Regions from separate parts of the Rossellomorea sp. FM04394 genome, predicted to be linked through region 2. Evidence: a T-box and tRNA genes for the amino acid it is inferred to sense, from the RefSeq annotation. Region 2 holds a T-box; the other holds one or more tRNA genes.
What was found. A T-box is a leader RNA that pairs with one kind of tRNA and senses whether it is charged. The one in region 2 lies ahead of proS (proline--tRNA ligase), so its partner is inferred to be a tRNA-Pro.
Positions count from the first base shown of each region.

Region 1: it encodes a tRNA-Pro, which carries the amino acid that the T-box ahead of proS (proline--tRNA ligase) is inferred to sense. The anticodon was not compared.

Region 1 covers NZ_CP168654.1:3,518,907-3,531,042, forward strand. Annotated here, with positions in the region: gene ACCB35_RS17695 (glycogen/starch/alpha-glucan phosphorylase) at 1-6, opposite strand, end outside; gene glgA (glycogen synthase GlgA) at 1-1,441, opposite strand, end outside; gene ACCB35_RS17705 (glucose-1-phosphate adenylyltransferase) at 1,438-2,466, opposite strand; gene ACCB35_RS17710 (glucose-1-phosphate adenylyltransferase) at 2,508-3,665, opposite strand; gene glgB (1,4-alpha-glucan branching enzyme) at 3,682-5,544, opposite strand; tRNA gene ACCB35_RS17720 (tRNA-Glu) at 6,370-6,441, opposite strand; tRNA gene ACCB35_RS17725 (tRNA-Ser) at 6,448-6,538, opposite strand; tRNA gene ACCB35_RS17730 (tRNA-Asn) at 6,543-6,617, opposite strand; tRNA gene ACCB35_RS17735 (tRNA-Ile) at 6,627-6,703, opposite strand; tRNA gene ACCB35_RS17740 (tRNA-Gly) at 6,713-6,786, opposite strand; tRNA gene ACCB35_RS17745 (tRNA-His) at 6,807-6,882, opposite strand; tRNA gene ACCB35_RS17750 (tRNA-Phe) at 6,905-6,980, opposite strand; tRNA gene ACCB35_RS17755 (tRNA-Asp) at 7,032-7,108, opposite strand; tRNA gene ACCB35_RS17760 (tRNA-Met) at 7,242-7,315, opposite strand; tRNA gene ACCB35_RS17765 (tRNA-Ser) at 7,348-7,440, opposite strand; tRNA gene ACCB35_RS17770 (tRNA-Ile) at 7,458-7,534, opposite strand; tRNA gene ACCB35_RS17775 (tRNA-Met) at 7,539-7,615, opposite strand; tRNA gene ACCB35_RS17780 (tRNA-Ala) at 7,697-7,772, opposite strand; tRNA gene ACCB35_RS17785 (tRNA-Pro) at 7,780-7,856, opposite strand; tRNA gene ACCB35_RS17790 (tRNA-Arg) at 7,864-7,940, opposite strand; tRNA gene ACCB35_RS17795 (tRNA-Leu) at 7,997-8,085, opposite strand; tRNA gene ACCB35_RS17800 (tRNA-Gly) at 8,095-8,169, opposite strand; tRNA gene ACCB35_RS17805 (tRNA-Leu) at 8,178-8,262, opposite strand; tRNA gene ACCB35_RS17810 (tRNA-Lys) at 8,298-8,373, opposite strand; tRNA gene ACCB35_RS17815 (tRNA-Thr) at 8,397-8,472, opposite strand; tRNA gene ACCB35_RS17820 (tRNA-Val) at 8,587-8,662, opposite strand; rRNA gene rrf (5S ribosomal RNA) at 8,673-8,789, opposite strand; rRNA gene ACCB35_RS17830 (23S ribosomal RNA) at 8,959-11,893, opposite strand; rRNA gene ACCB35_RS17835 (16S ribosomal RNA) at 12,087-12,136, opposite strand, start outside.
Region 2 covers NZ_CP168654.1:586,552-598,687, forward strand. Annotated here, with positions in the region: gene ACCB35_RS02995 (MFS transporter) at 51-1,274, shown strand; T-box leader at 1,444-1,648, shown strand; gene proS (proline--tRNA ligase) at 1,892-3,322, shown strand; gene ACCB35_RS03005 (hypothetical protein) at 3,285-3,914, shown strand; gene ACCB35_RS03010 (hypothetical protein) at 4,011-4,184, shown strand; gene ACCB35_RS03015 (hypothetical protein) at 4,289-4,438, shown strand; gene ACCB35_RS03020 (GNAT family N-acetyltransferase) at 4,468-5,028, shown strand; gene ACCB35_RS03025 (UbiA family prenyltransferase) at 5,068-6,747, opposite strand; gene ACCB35_RS03030 (LacI family DNA-binding transcriptional regulator) at 6,926-7,951, shown strand; gene ACCB35_RS03035 (carbohydrate binding domain-containing protein) at 8,106-11,066, shown strand; gene ACCB35_RS03040 (endonuclease/exonuclease/phosphatase family protein) at 11,436-12,136, opposite strand, start outside.

The DNA of each region.
Region 1 (12,136 bases), 1.5 Mb from region 2:
AAACATGGCTTTCACTCCTTGATACCAGGTCAGCATATAGTTGATTATACTTAAAGGCCGATTGTGCCCAACTATAATCCTTATTCATTGCAGTTCGTACAATATGATTCCATGTTTCCGGATCTTCGTAGAAATACGATAGAGCCCTTCGATAGGTGTAGAGCATATCATGGGCATTAAAGTTCTTAAACGAAAAACCGTTCCCTGTCTTCGTTTTTTCATTATAGGATTCAACCGTATCGTTCAATCCCCCTGTTTCCCGGACAAGCGGCAGGGCTCCATATCTCATGGCAATCAGTTGCCCCAGTCCGCACGGTTCGAATTTAGAAGGCATCAGGAACAAATCACTGGCAGAATAGATCTGCTTTGCCAGGTCCTCATTAAATCCGATTTGTACCCTGACCTTATCCGGATACGTCCATTCCATCTCCCTGAAGAATTGTTCAAACTCCCAATCCCCTGTTCCCAGAAGGACAAATTGAACTTCTTCCTGGAGCATTTCATGAAATACTCCTCTTACTAGTTCAAGCCCTTTTTGATTCGTTAACCTTGAAATGATGGACACAAGAGGGATTCCTACATTCTCTTCTAATCCCAAGCTTTTTTGCAGGTGAAGCTTCGCTTTCTTCTTTCCATGAAGATTGCCGCTAAAGTAAGGAAACTCTCCGTCATCAGGATTGTAAACTTCATCATCAATACCGTTTAGAATACCTAATAATTGGTTGTATCGCTGTCCCAGAATATTATGAAGCTTTTCCCCGTAATATGGCGTCAGAATCTCCTCTTTGTATGTAGGACTCACCGTGGTTACAAAATCCGCCGAAATCAAAGCGCCCTTCATAAAATTGATATTCCCATAGAACTCAAGGTATTCGTGATGGAAATACTTATCGTGAATGCCTAATAAGTCAGTCATCACCTGTTTAGGATAAATCCCTTGAAATTGAAGATTGTGAATGGTGAACACACTGCGGATAAACGAATAACCCGGTCTCTCCTGGTATTCGGTTCTTAATAAGAATGGAACCATTCCTGTGTGCCAGTCATGACAATGAATCACATCTGGATAAAAATCAAGAACAGCGATACTTTCCAACACCGCTCTCGTAAAATACGCAAAGCGCTCACCATCATCAAAATAACCGTATAAACGATCCCGATTAAAATAGTATTCATTATCGATAAAATAATACGTTACACCATTTTCACTGTACTCTTCAATTCCACAATACTGATTCCGCCAGCCGACTGACACGAAGAACTCTTTCTTCTTTTTCATTTTTGAACGAAACTCATGAGGGATCCCACCATATTTAGGCAGGATCACCCTGACATCCGTCCCTAAACTCCTTAATTCCTTAGGCAAAGCGCCTGCAACATCCGCCAAGCCTCCAGATTTAATAAAAGGGACACACTCAGATACTACAAATAACACTTTCACGAATTCATCAGCGCTCCTTGAATCATCCCTTTGCGAATGACTATTGGATTGTTTGGATCTCCGATAAGCTTGACGCCATCCTCGATTCTCACATCTTTATCTAAGATTACATTCTCTAGTACACAGTTATCTCCAATTTGGCTCTTCTGCATAATGATGCTGTCCGAAATCATCGTATTTTTTCCTACCTTGACCGCTCTGAACATGGTAGAATTCTTCACTTGGCCTTCTATGAAGCATCCATTTGCGATAATACTATTTTTCACACTTGCAGCTGAAGTGTAGCGTGTTGGCGGCTCATCCTTCACCTTCGTGTAGATTGGTGAATCCTTTTTGAACAACTCTTTCCAATAAGATAGATTCAAAAGTTTCATGCTGGCATCATAGTATTCTTCAATGCAATCAATCGTTTGAACAAATCCCTCATGTTCATAGCCGCACACCTTAAAGCCGCTATCCATATCATCCACAACATCCTGCATACACGTATAGCCTGTTTCACGTCGCTTCTCTATCAAATCAATGAGTGTAGACGTTTTCACCAGGTACATATCTAAAGAGTTTCCGTTATGACGCATTTCCGTTATATCACAACCGATACGGATATGGCGTTCTAGCACCGGTTGATAGTCGATATTGCATAAGGTAAAGCAATTGCTGATCAATGCATATTCCTGGGTACTGCGATAAAAATAGTCCAAGTGATGGGCGAAGTGATTAAATGAACCCACACCCTCTTCATTCGCCTCTAATCCTGGTGCAGGGAAGAAAAACAACCCGTCACGCTTCCGGTTCAGATCCCAGTTCTTCCCTGATCCAAGATGGTCCATAAGGGAACGGTATTGAAACTTAGGGAAAATCGCAACGGAGCCAATATCTGAATTCACCATATTGGAGAGTACAAAGTCGATTAAGCGGTATCTCCCTGCAATTGGCAGAGCAGCTAATGAACGATGTAACAGTAAATCCTCCAACGAATCGTAGTAACTAGTAGCATCAATAACGCCAAGCATTGAATTTTTCAAAACACTTCCTCCTCTTAAGTTGTAATGTGGGTCTTTAACCTTTACACTTTTTCTTGTTCCAGTAGTGTTTCAATAAATGATTCCGTAACCAGGATGATTTCATCCGATCCTTCGTCCGGCATGATGCACAGGCCGTTCGGAACCTTGACATTCGACGGTACGATTGCCTGCTCGATATAGGCGTTTTCCCCAATGACCGCATCCGGCATGACGACTGAGCGGCTTACATGTGCTCCTCTTTTTACCGTTGTTCCTTGAAACAGGACGGATTTACGAATCGTCCCTTCAATCGTACACCCTTCATTCACAAGGGACCCCTCAACAAGCGCTTCTTCAGAAATATATTGAGGCGGCTCATTCGGATTCACCGAATACACTCTCCAGTCATGATCAAACAGATTCAGCTCATTTTTCTCATCAATCAAGTCCATATTCGCTTCCCATAGGCTCTTAACTGTTCCGACATCCTTCCAGTATCCTTTAAACGGATAGGCCATCAGCTTTTTCTTCTCATCAAGCAGTAAAGGAATAACATCCTTCCCAAAGTCATGGCTGGAATCGGGATTACGCTCATCCATCTCCAAATAATCCTTCAGTACAGAATAATTGAAAATATAGATTCCCATCGAAGCAAGGTTACTCTTAGGGAAAGCCGGCTTTTCCTCGAATTCAGTAATTCTCATATCCTCATTCGTGTTCATAAGACCGAACCTGCTTGCCTCATCCCAGCCTACTTCAATGACGGAGATCGAGACATCCGCTTTCTTCTCGATGTGATAATCGAGCATTTTACTATAATCCATCTTGTAAATGTGATCTCCTGAAAGTATCAGTACATACTCTGGATCATATTGCTCAAGGTAATTCATATTTTGATAAATGGCACTGGCCGTTCCTGTATACCAGCGCATCTCAGATGATTCTGCATAAGGTGGCAGAACGGTGACTCCCCCATTTTTACGGTCAAGATCCCATGCACTTCCAATCCCGATATAAGAATTTAATACTAATGGCTGGTACTGAGTAAGGACCCCCACCGTATCAATCCCTGAATTTGTGCAATTGCTTAATGTGAAATCAATAATACGATATTTTCCTCCAAACGGTACGGCTGGTTTCGCCAGACTCTTCGTCAATGAGCTTAAACGGCTCCCTTTTCCACCTGCTAATAACATGGCCACACATCTACCTTTTGCCATCTTGCTCTCTCCCCTTTCAATCTATTGGTTTTAAATAAACGGCTGCGTATGGTGGAATCGTCATTTCCACATATCCTTCTCTTCCATGGTACGGCTCGCTGTGCACTGTAAGAGGCATAGGGTTCACCTGATGTGATCCGCCAAATCGTTCATCATCACTATTCCAAATCTCTTCATAAGAAGAAACTTTATTGACTCCCACCTTATACTGATGATACACATGAGGGCTGAAATTACAGATCACCACAAGATGATCACCCTCCTCTTTCCCATTCCTGATAAAAGAGAAAATCTGCTGCTCTCTATTATCCACATCCACCCATTCAAATCCCTCTGAACGATGGTCCATTTGGAATAATGGTTCAGCACCTTTATATAAATGCATAAGTTCTTTAAAATATGAGTTGAATTTGTGATGATATTCGTAATCCAATAAATGCCAATCTATTTCCTCTAAATCCTTCCACTCTGAAAACGGGGCAAGTTCACTTCCCATAAACAGAAGCTTTTTCCCTGGATGAGCCATCATATAGCTCAGGAGCAGACGATATTGAGCGAATTTCTGCCAGTAATCACCTGGCATTTTATTCAATAATGACTTCTTCCCATGCACCACTTCATCATGGGAAAAGGGAAGCACATAATTCTCTGAGTACGCATATAACAATGAAAATGTGATAAGAGAATGTACATGCCTTCTTTCAGACGTGTCTGTTTCCATATATTTAAGGACGTCATTCATCCATCCCATATTCCACTTATAATTAAAGCCAAGTCCTCCGTAATGAACTGGAGACGTCACCTGAGGCCAGTCTGTAGAATCCTCCGCAATCATCAGAATCGAAGAATCATACTCGAACACTGCCTTATTCAAGTTTTTCAAAAACTGTATGGCTCCTTCATTGGGAGCAAGCTCTCCCTGGTTAGCCCAGTAAATAATGTTGGCAACTGCATCAATCCTGAATCCATCAATATGATAAAGATCCATCCAGAAACGGGCATTCGAAATCAGGAAGCTTCTCACTTCTCCCTTACCTAAATCAAAATTCGCCGTTCCCCAGGTATAATTCTCACGATCCCTTTCCTCTCCATACTCATAAGCAAAAGAACCATCAAATTCGTATAACCCGTGAGCGTCCTTACAAAAATGACCCGGGACCCAATCCAAAATCACGCCAATATTATGTAAATGACATTCATTCACGAACGCCATCAATTCATGAGGTGAGCCATAGCGACTAGTCGGAGAATAATAACCAGTACCTTGATACCCCCAAGAACGATCAAACGGATGCTCCGTGACAGGCAGCAACTCAATATGTGTAAAACCTTGTTCTTTCACATGAGGAATCAATTGCTGTGCCAATTCCTTATAAGAAAGAAACTTCCCCGCTTTCTTTTTCCAAGTGCCTAAATGCACTTCATAAATCGCCATAGGCTTGTCATAGACCGTCGAACTGGCTCGATGTTCAAGCCACTCCTCATCTTCCCATGAAAACCCCTGCAGCTCATACACCACGCTTGCAGTATTCGGACGCTTCTCGGAAGCAAATCCATAGGGGTCCGCCTTCAGCTTCTTGGATCCCGATAGAGTCGTAATCTCGTACTTATACGTTTCTCCCGATAGATCCCCATCAATGCGAATTGTCCATAAACCTTCGTTATTCCGCCTTGTAAGTTCATACCCGGTTCCATTCCAATCATTAAAAGATCCAACCAATGAAACATGTCTTGCTTTCGGTGCCCAAACGCAAAATTCTGTATAGGTCCCTGTAGAATCTCTTCTCACATGTGAACCCATAAACTGATAGGCCTGCTGCAAATTTCCCTCATGAAACAAAAAAACATCATAATCTGATATGGTCATTGCGTTCATCATCTCACCTACATTTTTTCAATCTACTTACTACTTTCTTTCAACTTCATCAAAATCCTTTTTATTATCGTCGCTCAATTACGACAATTTCCTACATACATCTATTAAAAAGGTACACTATTGGAAAGTCTTACTAAATGATAGGGTTTACATTGGAAGAACATAGGGGAATCGTGTTGAATCCATAGCGAAATTTGTCGAAAGTTTTTTAATTAAAAAAAGTGAAATTTGATGAAAAAGCAGAAGGATTCCGGTATTTTGTATGGTTTTTGGTTTGTTGTGAGAGGGCTGGGCGGTGTCGAATGGAGGGGTGATTAATAATCGATGATAGATCTGGCATTTGCATTCTTAGGGTGGATGAAACCTGTTTTAAAGTACAATAATGGAGAACCCATGCATAGTGTAATTTTTGGAGGAATCTGGGTTAGGTGATGGAATACTGGATATGAATAATGGAGAAATTTAAGAGGTCGTATAAGCCTTTTACTCTTCGAAGATCACTGACTAATGTTTCCTCGTATCCTCCTTTTATTGTAATTAAAATGTGAGCTGAAAAGAGGAGTGTAGAAGTTGATAATATAATGGGAAAAGTCGATAATATATGGTGGAAAGTCGATAATATATGGCGGAAAGTCGATAATATATCCCTCGTACAGAAGTAGAAGCATGCTTTCTCATGTAAAACAGATTAATCTAGCCCCGATCTGGCTTCATATTCAACTAAATCTCTTTATTTAGTCATATTTTCATTTTATTTTTAATAAAATGGCCACCAATTCTTCTTTATACAATAAAAAAAGACTATCAAAATGATAGTCTTTTTTTAGATGACCCATACGGGATTCGAACCCGTGTTACCGCCGTGAAAGGGCGGTGTCTTAACCGCTTGACCAATGGGCCATAATATGGCGGAGAAGGAGGGATTTGAACCCTCGCGCCGGTTGCCCGACCTACACCCTTAGCAGGGGCGCCTCTTCAGCCACTTGAGTACTTCCCCATATTGGCTCCGCAGGCAAGATTCGAACTTGCGACCGATCGGTTAACAGCCGATAGCTCTACCACTGAGCTACTGCGGAATAATGAAATGGTGGGCCTAAGTGGACTCGAACCACCGACCTCACGCTTATCAGGCGTGCGCTCTAACCAGCTGAGCTATAGGCCCATTAAGAATTGGAGCGGGTGAAGGGAATCGAACCCTCATCATCAGCTTGGAAGGCTGAGGTTTTACCACTAAACTACACCCGCGGTAATGAAATAAGAAAGTATGGGGCGACTGATGGGAATCGAACCCACGAATGCCTGAACCACAATCAGGTGCGTTAACCACTTCGCCACAATCGCCATAATATCTTTAAATAAAAAATGGTGGCTCAGGACGGAATCGAACCGCCGACACATGGATTTTCAGTCCATTGCTCTACCAACTGAGCTACTGAGCCTTACTTTAGAGTAAAATATTTAATTATGAACCATAATCTTTTTTTAGAAAATGGCGGTCCGGACGGGACTCGAACCCGCGACCTCCTGCGTGACAGGCAGGCATTCTAACCAACTGAACTACCGGACCAGAGTTTTTTGCGTCAGCAAAATAACTTTCATTGTTTGCGCCAGCAAAATAGGTTTCATTATTCTGCGATAGCGAAAATAACTATCCATGCGTGACTCATCAAGGAATATCCTATCCTAAGTCAAAAATGGTATTGCGGGGACAGGATTTGAACCTGCGACCTTCGGGTTATGAGCCCGACGAGCTACCGAACTGCTCCACCCCGCGACGATATATAGAATTTACCATAGAATAAAATATGGAGGAGGAAGGGGGATTCGAACCCCCGCGGGCTGTTACACCCCTGTCGGTTTTCAAGACCGATCCCTTCAGCCGGACTTGGGTATTCCTCCGTAATGAAAATGGTACTTGGTGGACCTTGTAGGACTCGAACCTACGACCGGACGGTTATGAGCCGTCTGCTCTAACCAACTGAGCTAAAGGTCCCTTTTGGTAGCGGCGGAGGGGATCGAACCCCCGACCTCACGGGTATGAACCGTACGCTCTAGCCAGCTGAGCTACACCGCCAAGAAACATTTAATATCAAATTAATTGATAGATGGATATCCCAAATATCATTGAAGTTTAGTTTACTTTCGTAAAAAAACTTGGTGGAGCCTAGCGGGATCGAACCGCTGACCTCCTGCGTGCAAAGCAGGCGCTCTCCCAGCTGAGCTAAGGCCCCAAAGAAGTGGTCGGGAAGACAGGATTCGAACCTGCGACCCCTTGGTCCCAAACCAAGTGCTCTACCAAGCTGAGCTACTTCCCGATCTATATGGCGCGCCCGAGAGGAGTCGAACCCCTAACCTTTTGATCCGTAGTCAAACGCTCTATCCAATTGAGCTACGGGCGCAAAATAATTCATTAAAGACAAAGCAAGGAAAGTTATTTTGCTGGCGCAAAAAACTTTGGTGCCGAGGACCGGAATCGAACCGGTACGGTAGTCACCTACCGCAGGATTTTAAGTCCTGTGCGTCTGCCAGTTCCGCCACCCCGGCAAAATCTTCTGGAGCGGAAGACGGGATTCGAACCCGCGACCCCCACCTTGGCAAGGTGGTGTTCTACCACTGAACTACTTCCGCATAATAAATGGTGCGGGTGAAGGGACTTGAACCCCCACGCCTTGCGGCGCCAGATCCTAAGTCTGGTGCGTCTGCCAATTCCGCCACACCCGCATGTATGATTGATAATTTGCTATTGCAAAAATCAATGGTGAGCCATGAAGGACTCGAACCTTCGACCCTCTGATTAAAAGTCAGATGCTCTACCAACTGAGCTAATGGCTCATCTATATAGTAAGAAAACCAAATGGTGCCGGCAAGAGGACTTGAACCCCCAACCTACTGATTACAAGTCAGTTGCTCTACCAGTTGAGCTACACCGGCATATTTACTTTCAAATGAAGTTTTTAAAACAAGTTACTTCATAGAAGCAGTTCAAGGAAAGATATTTTGCTGGCGCAAAATAAAATGAAGTTTATTTTACTTTCGTAAAAAACTTGGTGGAGGATGACGGGATCGAACCGCCGACCCTCTGCTTGTAAGGCAGATGCTCTCCCAGCTGAGCTAATCCTCCAAAATATAAAGCCTGGCGACGTCCTACTCTCACAGGGGGAGATCCCCCAACTACCATCGGCGCTGAAGAGCTTAACTTCCGTGTTCGGCATGGGAACGGGTGTGACCTCTTCGCCATAGTCACCAGACAATTTCTTGTCTCTTTTTTAGGGACAAGTACTATTATATCGCGTAGATATAATTTTTCAAGGTTTTTTTATATTTTCGTATAAAATTTATTCCCTGAAAACTAGATAAAGAATTGATGTCAAGAAAGCCGAATATCAGCCAATGTTGTTCATTTAAAAATGACTCTTTGTGGTTAAGTCCTCGATCGATTAGTATCAGTCAACTCCACATGTCGCCATGCTTCCATCTCTGACCTATCTACCTAGTCATCTTCTAGGGATCTTACTCACATACGTGATGGGAAATCTCATCTCGAGGGGGGCTTCATGCTTAGATGCTTTCAGCACTTATCCCTTCCGCACATAGCTACCCAGCGATGCCTTTGGCAAGACAACTGGTACACCAGCGGTGCGTCCATCCCGGTCCTCTCGTACTAAGGACAGCTCCTCTCAAATTTCCTGCGCCCACGACGGATAGGGACCGAACTGTCTCACGACGTTCTGAACCCAGCTCGCGTACCGCTTTAATGGGCGAACAGCCCAACCCTTGGGACCGACTACAGCCCCAGGATGCGATGAGCCGACATCGAGGTGCCAAACCTCCCCGTCGATGTGGACTCTTGGGGGAGATAAGCCTGTTATCCCCGGGGTAGCTTTTATCCGTTGAGCGATGGCCCTTCCATGCGGAACCACCGGATCACTAAGCCCGACTTTCGTCCCTGCTCGACTTGTAGGTCTCGCAGTCAAGCTCCCTTGTGCCTTTACACTCTGCGAATGATTTCCAACCATTCTGAGGGAACCTTTGGGCGCCTCCGTTACTCTTTAGGAGGCGACCGCCCCAGTCAAACTGCCCACCTGACACTGTCTCCCACCCCGATAAGGGGCGCGGGTTAGAATTTCAATACAGCCAGGGTAGTATCCCACCGATGCCTCCACCGAAGCTGGCGCTCCGGCTTCCAAGGCTCCTACCTATCCTGTACAAGCTGTACCAAAATTCAATATCAGGCTACAGTAAAGCTCCACGGGGTCTTTCCGTCCTGTCGCGGGTAACCTGCATCTTCACAGGTACTATAATTTCACCGAGTCTCTCGTTGAGACAGTGCCCAGATCGTTACGCCTTTCGTGCGGGTCGGAACTTACCCGACAAGGAATTTCGCTACCTTAGGACCGTTATAGTTACGGCCGCCGTTTACTGGGGCTTCGATTCGCACCTTCGCTTGCGCTAAGCACTCCTCTTAACCTTCCAGCACCGGGCAGGCGTCAGCCCCTATACTTCGCCTTACGGCTTCGCAGAGACCTGTGTTTTTGCTAAACAGTCGCCTGGGCCTATTCACTGCGGCTCTCTCGGGCTTGCACCCTACCAGAGCACCCCTTCTCCCGAAGTTACGGGGTCATTTTGCCGAGTTCCTTAACGAGAGTTCTCTCGCTCACCTTAGGATTCTCTCCTCGCCTACCTGTGTCGGTTTGCGGTACGGGCACCTTTTTCCTCGCTAGAGGCTTTTCTTGGCAGTGTGGAATCAGGAACTTCGCTACTATAATTCGCTCGCTATCACAGCTCAGCCTTCACGATGATGGGATTTGCCTCATCATCAGCCTAACTGCTTAGACGCACATATCCAGCAGTGCGCTTACCCTATCCTCCTGCGTCCCCCCATTGCTCAAACGGAAAAGAGGTGGTACAGGAATATCAACCTGTTGTCCATCGTCTACGCCTATCGGCCTCGACTTAGGTCCCGACTAACCCTGAGCGGACGAGCCTTCCTCAGGAAACCTTAGGCATTCGGTGGATGGGATTCTCACCCATCTTTCGCTACTCATACCGGCATTCTCACTTCTAAGCACTCCACCAGTCCTTACGGTCTAGCTTCGCAGTCCTTAGAACGCTCTCCTACCACTGACACCTAGAGGTGTCAATCCACAGCTTCGGTGATACGTTTAGCCCCGGTACATTTTCGGCGCAGAGTCACTCGACCAGTGAGCTATTACGCACTCTTTAAATGGTGGCTGCTTCTAAGCCAACATCCTGGTTGTCTAAGCAACTCCACATCCTTTTCCACTTAACGTATACTTTGGGACCTTAGCTGGTGGTCTGGGCTGTTTCCCTTTCGACTACGGATCTTATCACTCGCAGTCTGACTCCCATGGATAAGTCTTTGGCATTCGGAGTTTGTCTGAATTCGGTAACCCGATGAGGGCCCCTAGTCCAAACAGTGCTCTACCTCCAAGACTCTTACACATGAGGCTAGCCCTAAAGCTATTTCGGAGAGAACCAGCTATCTCCAAGTTCGATTGGAATTTCTCCGCTACCCACACCTCATCCCCGCACTTTTCAACGTGCGTGGGTTCGGACCTCCATTCAGTGTTACCTGAACTTCATCCTGGACATGGGTAGATCACCTGGTTTCGGGTCTACGACCACATACTCATTCGCCCTATTCAGACTCGCTTTCGCTGCGGCTCCGTCTCATCGACTTAACCTTGCATGGGATCGTAACTCGCCGGTTCATTCTACAAAAGGCACGCCATCACCCGTTAACGGGCTCTGACTACTTGTAGGCACACGGTTTCAGGTTCTATTTCACTCCCCTTCCGGGGTGCTTTTCACCTTTCCCTCACGGTACTGGTTCACTATCGGTCACTAGGGAGTATTTAGCCTTGGGAGATGGTCCTCCCAGCTTCCGACGGGATTTCACGTGTCCCGCCGTACTCAGGATCCACTCAAGAGAGAATGAAGTTTCAACTACAGGGTTGTTACCTTCTTTGACGAGCCTTTCCAGACTTCTTCGTCTACTTCATTCCTTTGTAACTCCGTATAGAGTGTCCTACAACCCCAAGAGGCAAGCCTCTTGGTTTGGGCTACATCCCGTTTCGCTCGCCGCTACTCAGGGAATCGCAATTGCTTTCTCTTCCTCCAGGTACTTAGATGTTTCAGTTCCCTGGGTCTGCCTTCCATACTCTATGTATTCAAGTAAGGATATTGTTCCATTACGAACAATGGGTTCCCCCATTCGGAAATCTCTGGATCAAAGCTCACTTACAGCTCCCCAAAGCATATCGGTGTTAGTCCCGTCCTTCGTCGGCTCCTAGTGCCAAGGCATCCACCGTGCGCCCTTCATAACTTAACCGAATTGGTTGTTACATCAGGTTTAAAACCTAAAATGGCGATACTCGGTAATTTCTTGACTATCAATTATATCTTTATCTAGTTTTCAAAGAACAAATCCATTTTCATCTCGTAAGAGACAAAAAGTTTTGATGGTTGAACCATCAAAACTGAACAAAACTTCGACTGTCAAACGTTTAGTAAATCTTCCTTAGAAAGGAGGTGATCCAGCCGCACCTTCCGATACGGCTACCTTGTTACGACT
Region 2 (12,136 bases):
GGGGTGGGATTTTTTTGTTTCACAAAACTTATCGCGGGGAGGAATAACCAATGAGGAAGTGGAAATATCCTTTATTGCTGCTGGCAGGCATCGGGATTTCGAATGTTGGAGGGTGGATTTATTTAATCGCCCTTAATTTGATTGTTTTAGACGAGTGGGAATCACCTCTAGCCGTGGTGATATTATATGTATTGAAGCCTGTGGCTGCCCTTTTGACGAATGCCTGGGCCGGGAGTTTGATTGACCGGGTCAACAAGCGGAATCTGATGGCGGGACTTGATTTTTTCAGAGGAGTGTTGATTGCGGTACTGCCTTTTCTTTCGTCGAGTTGGTGGGTGTATGCGGTGGTGTTGATCATCAATATGGGAAGCGCTATGTTTTATCCGGCGTCCATGGCGTATATCACAACCTTCATCCCACGGGGGAACAGACAGCGATTCAATGCTCTCCGGGGGCTGGTCGGATCAGGTGCGTTTCTCATTGGACCGGGAATTGCCGGGCTGATGTTCATGATGGGGACACCGGTGTTTGCCCTTTATATAAATGCACTGACCCTCTTTTTATCAGGAGTGATCACCCTCTTTCTACCGAAGCTTGAGGATGGGGTTCCCGTTGATACAGGTGATACCAAATGGGAAGTCATCAAAGAGGACTGGCGGGTGGTGTGGAGATTCAGCCGGAGTGCTATGTATGTGATGGTTCTTTACGTCTTGTTCAGCATTCTGCTTGTGATGACGGCAGCGCTCGATTCCCTTGAGGCTGCATTTTCTAAAGAGGTATTGCAGCTTTCGAACAGTACGTATGGATATCTTGTAAGCATTGCAGGGGGTGGATTTGTACTTGGGTCGATCCTGAACGCGTCACTATCCCATAAGCTTCATCACATGCATCTTATGGGATTTGGTTCCCTGTTCGTTTCCGGAGGATACCTGATTTATTCTTTCTCAGATGGATTCTTATTAGCGGCAATCGGATTCGCTGTTTTATCCTTTGCCCTGGCCTTTGCGACGACAGGGTTTGAAACCTTTTATCAAGAACATATCCCCGCCGAGATCATGGGGCGGGTAGCCAGTATTTACGGATTGCTGGAAGGGGTATTGGTCGTCCTTTCCACGGTGCTTATTGGAGTGGGAGCCGAACTGGTGTCGATCCGATTTGTTGTGGTTGCGGGATCGATGGTCATGCTTGGGGTCACAGTGATTTTATTAATAAGCACAGCCAGGAATTCATGGGGAAAAATAAATGAAAATGGCACAGAGGGGGTCAGTGGATGAAGATGACGGCTGATCAATACGGGGCTTGACCAGGGACGGACCTTCAGGGGAATCCGGACTTTAGAGTAGAGCCATTCATCAAGCCAGAGCGTGATGTGGCACCGGTAAGAACAAAAAAATAAAATTAAATTGACACCTCCACCAAATCTCTATATAATCATCTAAAATAACTGAAACATTGAAGAGGATCAGTAAAGGGATCTTGTCTTTTCAGAGAGGGAGCGGTTTGGTGAAAAGCTCTTATGGATGAACCTTTGAACCTGCCTCTAAGTTCTGTATCGAATGAAGATATCAGCGGTCCGAAACCGTTATCATGGAATGAGTGTAAAGCTTTGCTTTGAATCAGGGTGGTACCGCCAGTAATGGTCCCTGATGAGAAGCGGGGCTTTTTTTGTTTTAGGTGTTATTGGCGGTTCGCTGATATATTTGGGATTCGGCTGATATATTCCGGATATCGCTGATGAAATGGGGATTTTGCTGATAAATCTCGGATATCGCCGATAAAATGGAAATTTCGCCGTTATATTCTGGATTTCGCCGTTAAATCTAAAATTTCGCCGATAAAATCAAAATATCGCCGTTAAAACCAATCCAACAATAAAATGAGGTGCTCTCGAATGGCAAAAGAATTTGTGAAAGATGTTACGGGCATGGATGAAGACTTTGCCCAGTGGTATACAGATGTTGTTACGAAGGCGGAACTGATCGATTATTCCAGCGTCCGCGGGTCGATGATTATCAGGCCTTACGGCTACGCGCTTTGGGAAAATATCAAAGATGCTCTTGATGCGAAAATAAAAGAAACCGGGCATGAAAATGTGTATATGCCACTGTTCATACCGGAAAGCCTCCTTCAGCGTGAGAAGGATCACATCGAAGGCTTCGCGCCTGAAGTGGCATGGGTGACTCATGGAGGGGAAGAGGAGCTGGCGGAACGATTATGTGTCCGTCCGACTTCTGAGGTATTGTTCGGGGAGCATTATAAAAACATCATCCATTCCTACCGTGATCTGCCTAAGCTCTACAACCAATGGGCCAATGTCGTTCGCTGGGAAAAGACCACGCGTCCATTTCTTCGAACATTGGAATTCCTATGGCAAGAGGGTCATACATGTCATGAGACTGATCAGGAGGCTCATGATGAGACGGTGAAAATGCTTGAGGTGTATGCAGAGCTTTGTGAGGAGCTGCTGGCGATCCCGGTCATCAAGGGCCAGAAAACTGAAAAAGAAAAGTTTGCCGGAGCAAAATATACGTACACGATCGAAAGCTTGATGCATGATGGGAAAGCATTGCAATCAGGTACATCTCACCATTTAGGTGATGGATTTGCAAAGGCATTCGGCATCCAATTCACCGACCGCGATGGAAAGCTTCAGCACGTGCAGCAAACATCCTGGGGATTCACAACGCGGATCATCGGTGCCATGATCATGGTCCACGGGGATGACCGCGGCCTGGTCGTTCCACCAAGGATCGCACCGACTCAGCTGATGATTGTGCCGATTGCCCAGCACAAGGAAGGTGTCCTTGATTTTGCCTATAATCTGAAAAGTCAGCTTGCAGGCATTGCTCGGGTTGACATCGATGCGAGTGATAAGAAGCCGGGCTGGAAGTTTAATGAATATGAAATGAAGGGCATTCCACTTCGATTGGAAGTCGGTCCAAGGGACATTGAGAACGGTCAGGTGATTTTGGCAAGACGAGATACAGGTGAGAAAATCACGGTGGCCATGGAAGAGCTTGCGGGGAAAGTCGCAGAACTTCTGGAAGACATTCAACACAATCTTTTAGAAAAAGCGAGAGCTCACCGGGACGAGAAAACCACGGTAGCGAAAACCTTTGAAGAATTCAAAACGACGATGAACGAGAAAGGCGGATTCGTCAAAGCCATGTGGTGTGGAGACCGTTCCTGCGAAGATAAGATCAAAGAAGAAACGGGTGCTACATCACGATGTATGCCATTTGAACAGGAGCAGGTGTCGGATACGTGTGTGTGCTGCAGTAAGGATGCAAAACATTTGGTTTATTGGGCGAAAGCATATTGAAGAAGGGAAGTGTCATTCTCTTATTGTCTCTAGTCAGCAGTGTGATGATAGTGGCACTGGCGTTTTTTCAGTGGGAATTCGTACACATCCTGACGCCGTTCTTGATGCCTTTTCTTTGGTTGATGGCAGGAGGTTTTTCCTGGTCATAACAATTTTCACGTTTAAAACCATGTTTAAAAACAAGAACTGGAAACCGCTCTTCATTCAAGTATTGACTGTTATCTTCATGATTTTTTTCCCTTTCACAAAGGTCACATTGGAGATGGATTTCAAGAGAAATCATGATGATCGAATGAGTGTGGTGAATAAAATAAATGAAGGGGCAATTACCCCGAATGTACCCTACAATGACTCTATCATTCACCTTCCCGGGGAATACCAAGGTGTGTCCAAAGGTGGAGGCGATATTCTGATAGAGAAGAAGGAGAAGGGTATGAAGGTCCTTTTCTTTACCTTTCGGGGGATAGTGGATAGTTTCTCAGGGTTTGTCTATTCGTCATCAGGGGAGAGACCCCGTACAGGTGACTTTGGAGGGGACTTCAACAAGGTAGAAAAGTTGGATGAACACTGGTATTTCGTGAGTTCCGGATGAAGAGGGGACTTTAGGACCTATTCGCCTTTTTTCTTCCTAAAGCCTTCTTTTTCCCGTGTTTGATTAATAAACATAGGTAAAGGAGGCGTCGATTAGATGGAATTTGAACTCATCCTTGTTATATTCATGGCAGTCGTGGTAATCAGCCTTTGGGTCGTGCATACCAAGCTCAACCGTATCACCGAGCATGTGCAGCAAATGGATGAAGAATATTTGTCCGATGAGCAAATCGAAAAGGAATTAGAGGAAGAATGGAATAATGATAAGTAAAGGCTAAGGCGTTTCTCAGCAGAGGGACGCCTTCCGTTTTTTTGAAAAAAGACTACCATTCTAAATGGCCGGTTGATACTATTAAACGATAAGGGGTGAGGGAAGTGGGGGCTTTTGTCATCATTCTGGTTATCGTGCTATCACTATGGTCTATAACGATAACAATCGAGAAGCAAACAAGCAGACTGGTGGAAAGCCAGCGTGAGCAGATCGAATGGTTAAAGAAGATACAATCAAAATTAGAAGAAAAATGACATATATAAACGGAAAGGGTGGGGCAAAGATGAAGTATAAGGACTTAACCATCGAAACACCCCGGTTGGTCATTAGACCCTTCGTGAATCGAGATTATAAAAACTGGCTAAGGGAACATCTGAACAGGCTCCCGTCACAGCATAAATACGACGTCGGATATCAGGATATGAGTGAATGCACGGAGTTCTGGTTCCGGGAGATGCTTCTGAAGCATGATGAGATGATGGATCGGGATCAGGTCTATATTCTGGGTATCTTTCTTAAAGATGGGGGTGCCAATATTGGAACCATCGACTTTTCCACTCTGATGCGGTACAACTTTAACTGGGGAAGGGTCGGTTACACGGTACATAATCGCTACTGGAGTCGTGGATACGGGAAGGAAGCGGTGAAGGCAGCCCTTCAACTGGCCATTGTGAAATTGAATTATCACCGGATCGAGGCTCATATCAATCTGGATAATACGCCTTCGATCAGGCTTGCAGAAAGTGTAGGCATGCAGTATGAGTGCACCCGGAAAGGATTCATATATGAGTTTGGGAAGTGGACGGATAATCTGGTGTATTATGTGAATGCCGGTGAATCATAAAAAAACGATGAGAGCTTATGTGCCCTCATCGTTTTTTTATTATAATCCTTCGATGGTCAGTTCTTTCACCGGCAGGAACTCTTCGCCTGTATCCATGTATTTCACGTTCACCTTGTCATTTTCTTTCAGGTAGATCGCAAGTAAGCTGTTTTCGGAAGAGACGATATAGTTGTTGCCGTTGTCGAGTAAGAATGATACGACCGTGTAGTCGCCTGACTTTTCTTTATAGACACGGATGACTGTACCATTTGTCTGTTTCTCCTCGGCTTTTGAGCTGCCGTCCACACTGCCGCCGCCACGTTGAAGGGCGGTTTTGTATTGTTTCAATGCCTGGTTTGGCGTATTGGCATAGGCTGATATTTCAGGGTTGGCTGCCGAGACGATGAAGTAGTTTTGTAAGAAACCATTCGCATCGAGCACCGGTGTCAGCCAGCTTGCTTCTCCGTAGAAGTTATAGAGCACCGGCATTTCTCCGTCCCATTTTTTCTCGATGAATTTCTTCTGGATGATCTGCAGGGCTCCCTGGGAATCCATGTAGGACTCTTCAAGATTTCCGGTATAGAACGTCGCTTCTCCCGTTCTTGAATTCGTTAAGGAGTAGCCAAGCATGGAGTCGACTCCTTCTTTTGGCGACGTGAAATCAGTGAAGTAGTACATGTCACCATTTTCGACAAAAATAGGGCTCACATTGGCTTCGGTCCCTTCATCTGAAGGAAGCTTGACGTCTGATTTACCGAAGCGGCTGTTCCAGAATCCTTGAACGTAGTTACCAAAATAACTGTTTTGGAGGCTGACGGTTTCCGGTGAAATCGCTCCGTCAATGAAATCCGGTACGTCATCGATTTTGTATGACTTGGTATCACCGGATTTAGGATCGACCATGACGATTCCTTTTGCTTCAAAACCGTTACGTGCAGAAATGAACTCACCGTACGTCCGAATATAGAATGGCTTTCCTTCGTCATCGATCTCAAGCTGAACATCACCATTGAAGATCTGCTTCGGATAGTTCAAGCGGATGTGCCGTTCGATTTTTTTATTAAAGAAGGCAGATGGTGTGTAAACCATTTCTTCTTTGATGAATTTAGGGTTTGCTGATGAATCGGTGGCACTTAGCGTGAAGTAACCAGGTGTTTCATTCCCTTTGAACCATTTGAAGAATCCAGAGAATTCAACCGGTGCAATGTAGACGTACTCGCCATTGACCTTTTGAATCTGCAGTCGTCCAAGCTCATAATAACTCGTATTCGGTACCTGACCGAATGCTTTCTTCATTTTGTTACGGGCGAATTGTGGAGGGACGCTTGCCGGCGTTTCCTTTTCATCAAACGCTTCGATCTCCGTTTTCACGTCCATTTTAGCGGATTCATATTTCTCATCAGCATTGAACACAAAGGCGGTCAGGAAGTAGGCCCCGACGAGGAGACTTCCAAGGAACAGTGCGCCTTTTGCCATCCTTTCGGTTCCGGTTGCAAGTGTGGCGCCGAATCCTGCGGCAACGATGAGTAAGATCCACATGCTTGTAAAGTTTTGATCAAGGTTTGTAATGTAATAGAAGACGAATACGACAAGCGTGGTAATCAGGAGGGTAGCTCCGAAAAGTGCTGCGAATGATGGATATCCCTCTTTTTTATCCTGCTTTTTCATGATTGCCATCGGTACGACGAGCAAGGCCATGACCAATCCGACAATGACTGAAAATAGTAATATGTTTCCCATAGTGTTCCCCTTTCAAGGTTGCTTTTCTATTTATAGTGTATATACGGATGAAGGGACGGGATGGTTTCAATTGTTTTTTTGGGGGAACTTTGAAGGTTCGATCGTCCAGTCACAGCAATATACCCAACCCATCTATCATCCGCTATAATAGATAGAAAGAACCATTCAGGAGGATTTTATGGATATATTTGATATTGCGAGGATTGCGGGGGTATCACGGAAGACGGTGCAGCGGGTGCTGAACGATTCGGAGCAGGTGAAACCCGAAACACGCGACCGCATCCGGAAGATCATGGAGGAGCACCACTATCAGCCAAATGTTTCAGCGAGAAGGCTGGTGAAGAAGAAAACGCACACGATCGGACTTTTTATCATTCAGGATCCTTCGAAGTATCGTATTTATTCGGATGACCTTTTTTACAGTGTGGTGATCGGGGCCATGATCAATGCCTGTTCAGAGCGGGGGTATAATATGCTTGTGAACATGACGGATCTGAACGATGCATCCCCCGTTTTAAAACTGTACCGAGAGAAGAGCATCGATGCGGGTATCATCATCAGCTGGAGCAACGTCCAATCGATTGTTGATCAAATCACTTCAGCGGGCTTCTTTGTCGGGGTCTTCGATCAAAACAATGTGACGAGACGGACTTCATCGGTTCCGATGCCTGTGTTACTAAACGAAGAGAGTGCAATGGAAGCGACCAATCATTTCATTGGGCTGGGTCATCAGGAAATCGGGATTGTCACGGGTGATGAAGATAATCCGGCGGCAATGGAGCGGCTGAGTGGCTATCAAAAAGCAATGGAAGCGGCAGGCATCCCCCTTAATCAGGAATACATCTATAAAGGCAAGTTCATCGAAGAATCAGGCCGGGATGCCATCAATCATTGGATCGGGCAGGGAAATCTTCCTACTGCCATCGTTTGTTCGAATGATCATATTGCATTCGGTGCCCTGAAGGCAATAAATAAGGCCAACCTGAATGTCCCTGATGATGTGTCCCTCATTGGGTTTGATAATCTATTGCTTACGGAATATACATCCCCCGCATTGACGACCATGCACGTACCAAGGGTCGAGATGGCGGTGGCTCTGGTGGAGCAGTTGATTCAGCGGATTGAAGAGCGCCCATATGAAAAAATGAGTCCGTTTCAAGCTGCACTTGTCAAACGTGATTCATGCTGTCAAAAAAATAAATAGAAAGCAAAATGCTATATTCCCAAGGGAGTTAGCATTTTTTTTAGTAGAAAAAGAGATTGTTATTGTAAAAAAATGTTGTCAAAGGGTGATGTTGGTTTTATAGTTATATACAAATGTCCCACGTGAGACATAAATGAAAACAGGAGGCGTTCCAATGTTAAAAAAAGCAGTCACCTCTTTTACCGCTGCATGTCTCATCATGAGTCTTACACCAGGAAATATAGGAAAAGCAACGCAGAAAGAAAAGCCTTTTCACCTCAAAGATTCGACATTAATAGATAAAACGATTGAAGGCGACCTGGTGATCACACCTGATGCCGGAAAAAACATTACCCTAGAAAACGTGACGGTTCACGGGAAGACCCTTATCAAAGGGGAAGCGCCTGATACCCTTCAGCTTTCCGATTCGGAGTTACACAATCTATCGGTTCAAGGACCTGGTCACCCTACAACGATCACCGTCTCTGGAGAATCGATCGTCGAAGAAACTCTGTTGGATGGAAATGCATTGCTGGAAGAAAGAGAGATTACGTCCGCTGGATTCCAGGACGTAACCGTATCGGCATCCACGGTCAAAACGAAGAAAGCTGATTTGAAAGGCGAGTTCGAAACCATTACAACCTCTGGTAAAAAAGGCGAGGCTCAAGTAGAGCTTGACGGCGTTGCAGAGCGGATGGAATTGAACGCGCTTTCATCCGTCGATCTTGCTACGGATGCGTTAGTAAAGGAACTTACTGTATCGGAGTCCGGTAAAGGATCGGTCATCGATGGAGAGGGTAACGTGGAGAAAGCAACCTTGAACGGCACCATTACCTATAAGGGAAAAGAAACAAGTGATGCCTCTTCGTTTGCTTCTCCGTGGTCCCTCGTATGGAATGATGAATTCAATCAGGCCGAGATCGATCGTGGAAAGTGGACGTTCGATATCGGCAACGGTTTTACCGATGCAAGCGGTGCGTATGTTCCCGGATGGGGGAATAACGAAAAACAATATTACACGGACCGTCCGGAAAACGCGAGGACAGAAGATGGAAAGCTGTTGATCACGGCAAAGAAAGAAGAATATGAAGGTTTTGCCTATACGTCGGCACGTTTAAAAACAAAGGGCCTTTTTTCAAAAGCATTCGGGAAATTCGAAATGAAGGCCTCCCTTCCAGTCGGGAAAGGCTACTGGCCGGCGTTCTGGATGCTCCCGGAAGATGATAAGTATGGCGGATGGGCAGCCTCCGGGGAAATCGATATTTTAGAAGCCCAGGGAAGTAATCCGCATGAAGCGATCGGGACGATTCATTACGGTGAAACGTGGCCGAATAATAAGTATACCGGCGCACACTATGCCTTTGAAGATGGCTCGACGATCGCTGACGAGCATGTATATTCGGTTGAATGGGAGCCGGGGGAAATCCGCTGGTATGTGGACGGGAAGCTCCGCCAAACCCAAAACAATTGGTATAGCAAAGGGACAGGCAATGCGGCCAACTTCACGTATCCTGCACCATTCGACCAGCCATTCCACATGTTGTTGAATGTTGCGATCGGCGGGAATTTCGATGGTGAACCGACAGAGGATACGATGTTCCCTCAGTCCATGGACGTTGACTATGTGAGAGTGTATGATCTGACGGGAAGACCGTATCAAACTCCGGAGCTGCCTGTATTCGAACAGCAGCCATTACCGGAAGAGGCGAAACAACCCCTTGAAGACGGTAATCTCATTTACAACAATGGATTTGATCAGGAATGGGAAGACGTTGAAGGGATTGCAGGAGTACCGAATACAGATCATTGGTATTTCTTGACTGTGGCTGATTTTGGAGGGAAGGCGAATGTGTCCCTTGATCAGGTAGAGGGAAGGAATTTTGCTAAAGTCGATGTTGAAGACGGTGGAAGCCAGCCTTATTCGGTACAGCTGATCCAGGACGTCTCCCTTGGCAAGGGCCGGTACTACCGTGTGTCCTTCGATGCAAAATCGACCGGATCACGTCCGATCAATGTAAAAGTTGGAGGAGGGGCAGACAGGGGATATAGTGCCTATTCAAACAGCGAATCATTTACACTCAAAGACGGGGTGGAATCCTATGAAATGGTATTCCAGATGACCGAGGAAACTGATTTGGCAGCACGTGTGGAGTTTAATCTCGGCTTGTCCAAGCTCCCTGTTTGGCTCGGAAATGTCCGGGTGGAAGAAATCCCTCCGGTCCAAGTGGATCCGGATGCTTCGAAGCCAGCCCTTCCAAGCGGGAACCTGATTTATAATGGAACGTTTGACCAGGGATTCCCTGATCGTTTGCTTTATTGGAACTTGGTAGATTCCGAGAATGCTGAATCCATGGGAGTGGATCCCGAGGAGAGGGTATTTTCGGCCAAGCCTTTAAATGAAACGGACAATACTGGATTAGTACAAAAAGGCGTTCAGCTTAAAGCTTTAAATGAATATGAATTGACGTTTGACGGGGCGAGTGAAAGTTCACGTGATATCCAGGTCGAGATGAGAAGTAAGGACGGGGACGTCGTCTATGCAACAGATACGATCTCTCTGACTGCTGATTGGAAAAGTCATGCTATGACGTTCACGATGCCGGATGTAACGGATTTGGAATCGCAGCTGGTCATCCTTGTGGGGGGTAGTACTGATGAGGTGAAGCTTGATAACGTCAAGCTCAAGAAAAAAGCGGGACCATCGGGTGCAAATGCTATCCAAAACGGATCGTTTGATACCGATTTAGAATCCTGGGGCAATTACGTCCATTTTGATGCTTCGGCTGGTATTTCGTCTGAAGATGGACAGGCGAAGATATCGATTGGGAATGAAGGAAATGAAACCTGGAGTGTTCAGCTTTTTCAGGAAGGGTTGAAGCTTGAGCCGGGAGTGGAGTACACGCTTTCCTTCGATGCGAGTTCGACGGTGGACCGCACAATGGAGGTAACTGTGGAGAATGCCGGTTATTATCGATATCTATCCGAGGTCGCTCTGCTTACTGGAGATAAGACCCGTTATGAATATACGTTTACAATGCCTGTAGGTGACTCAACAAGCCTTAAGTTCCTGCTGGGTAAGGCCGAATCTCCGGTTGATGCTCACGATGTAATCATTGATAATGTGGAATTGAAGTAAAGAAAGGAGTACAGCGTCTTTGGGCGCTGTATTTTTTTGTTTTGAGTGTGGGTGGGATGAGGTTGAGTTTGCTAACTTTGGTCAAAATGTTGTGGCTGGGTGCATTTTTTGTCGGGAAATGGAGAACGGTCGATATATGGGTGTGTTTGGTTGATAAAAAGAAATAACAGTCGATAAAATGAAAATAAGGTTGATATATTGAAAGTACGGTCGATAAATCTCTGTAACGGTTGATAAATCTCAAAGCGTGCACAACCACCCCGGGCAAAAACGATCCCGACGGCCAAAACTCATCTGATTCCCGTTCAACTCCTCCAAAAACAACCCAACCCCATTCAAAACCACACAAAAAAAGCAGCCAATCCAACATCAGCTGCTTTCCCCGCCACCCAACACCACTTCAACCCCGAAGTGATCAGAGACAACAGGCTTATTCACATCATTAAAGATGACCCGGGACGACCGGACATCCACTTTTTCACTGGATAGAATAAGATCAATCCTCAAATCGACCTTATTCTCATCCCATCCGGCAATCTTCCCTTCAACGGTGACACCGCTGTCCCGTTCATCGGCTTCATCAAATGTGTCCAGGAGCCCTTTTGAAAGAAGATAATCATACCCTTCCTCACGAACCCATGCATTATTATTGAAGTCACCCATTAAAAAGAAGGGGGATTCAGGAGTGAGTTGCTCGATCAATGAGTCAACCTGAAACTTGAACGGTTCTTCTTCATCCGTCCACCAGCCGAGGTGACAGGAGTAGAAGGTGAGGGCCTTTCCTTCATATGAAATCGTGGCCCCTACGATTTTACGGGTTTTCCAGTAGGATTGGTCGTGACTTTTTGAGATGAAGAAGCGGTGTTCTTCAACGACCGGGTGCTTCGTTAAGATGGCGACACCTTCTTCATAGACGTCGTACCCTATATGAGCGAAGTCCCATACGAGTGAATAATCCGTCACGCCAAGTTTTTCCAGTTCCCCAAGAAGGACAAGGGCAAAATTGTCTTTTTTAACTAAGCCCTCGACTGGTTCACTTTCGATCAGCTGACTGACTTCCTGGAGGGCGA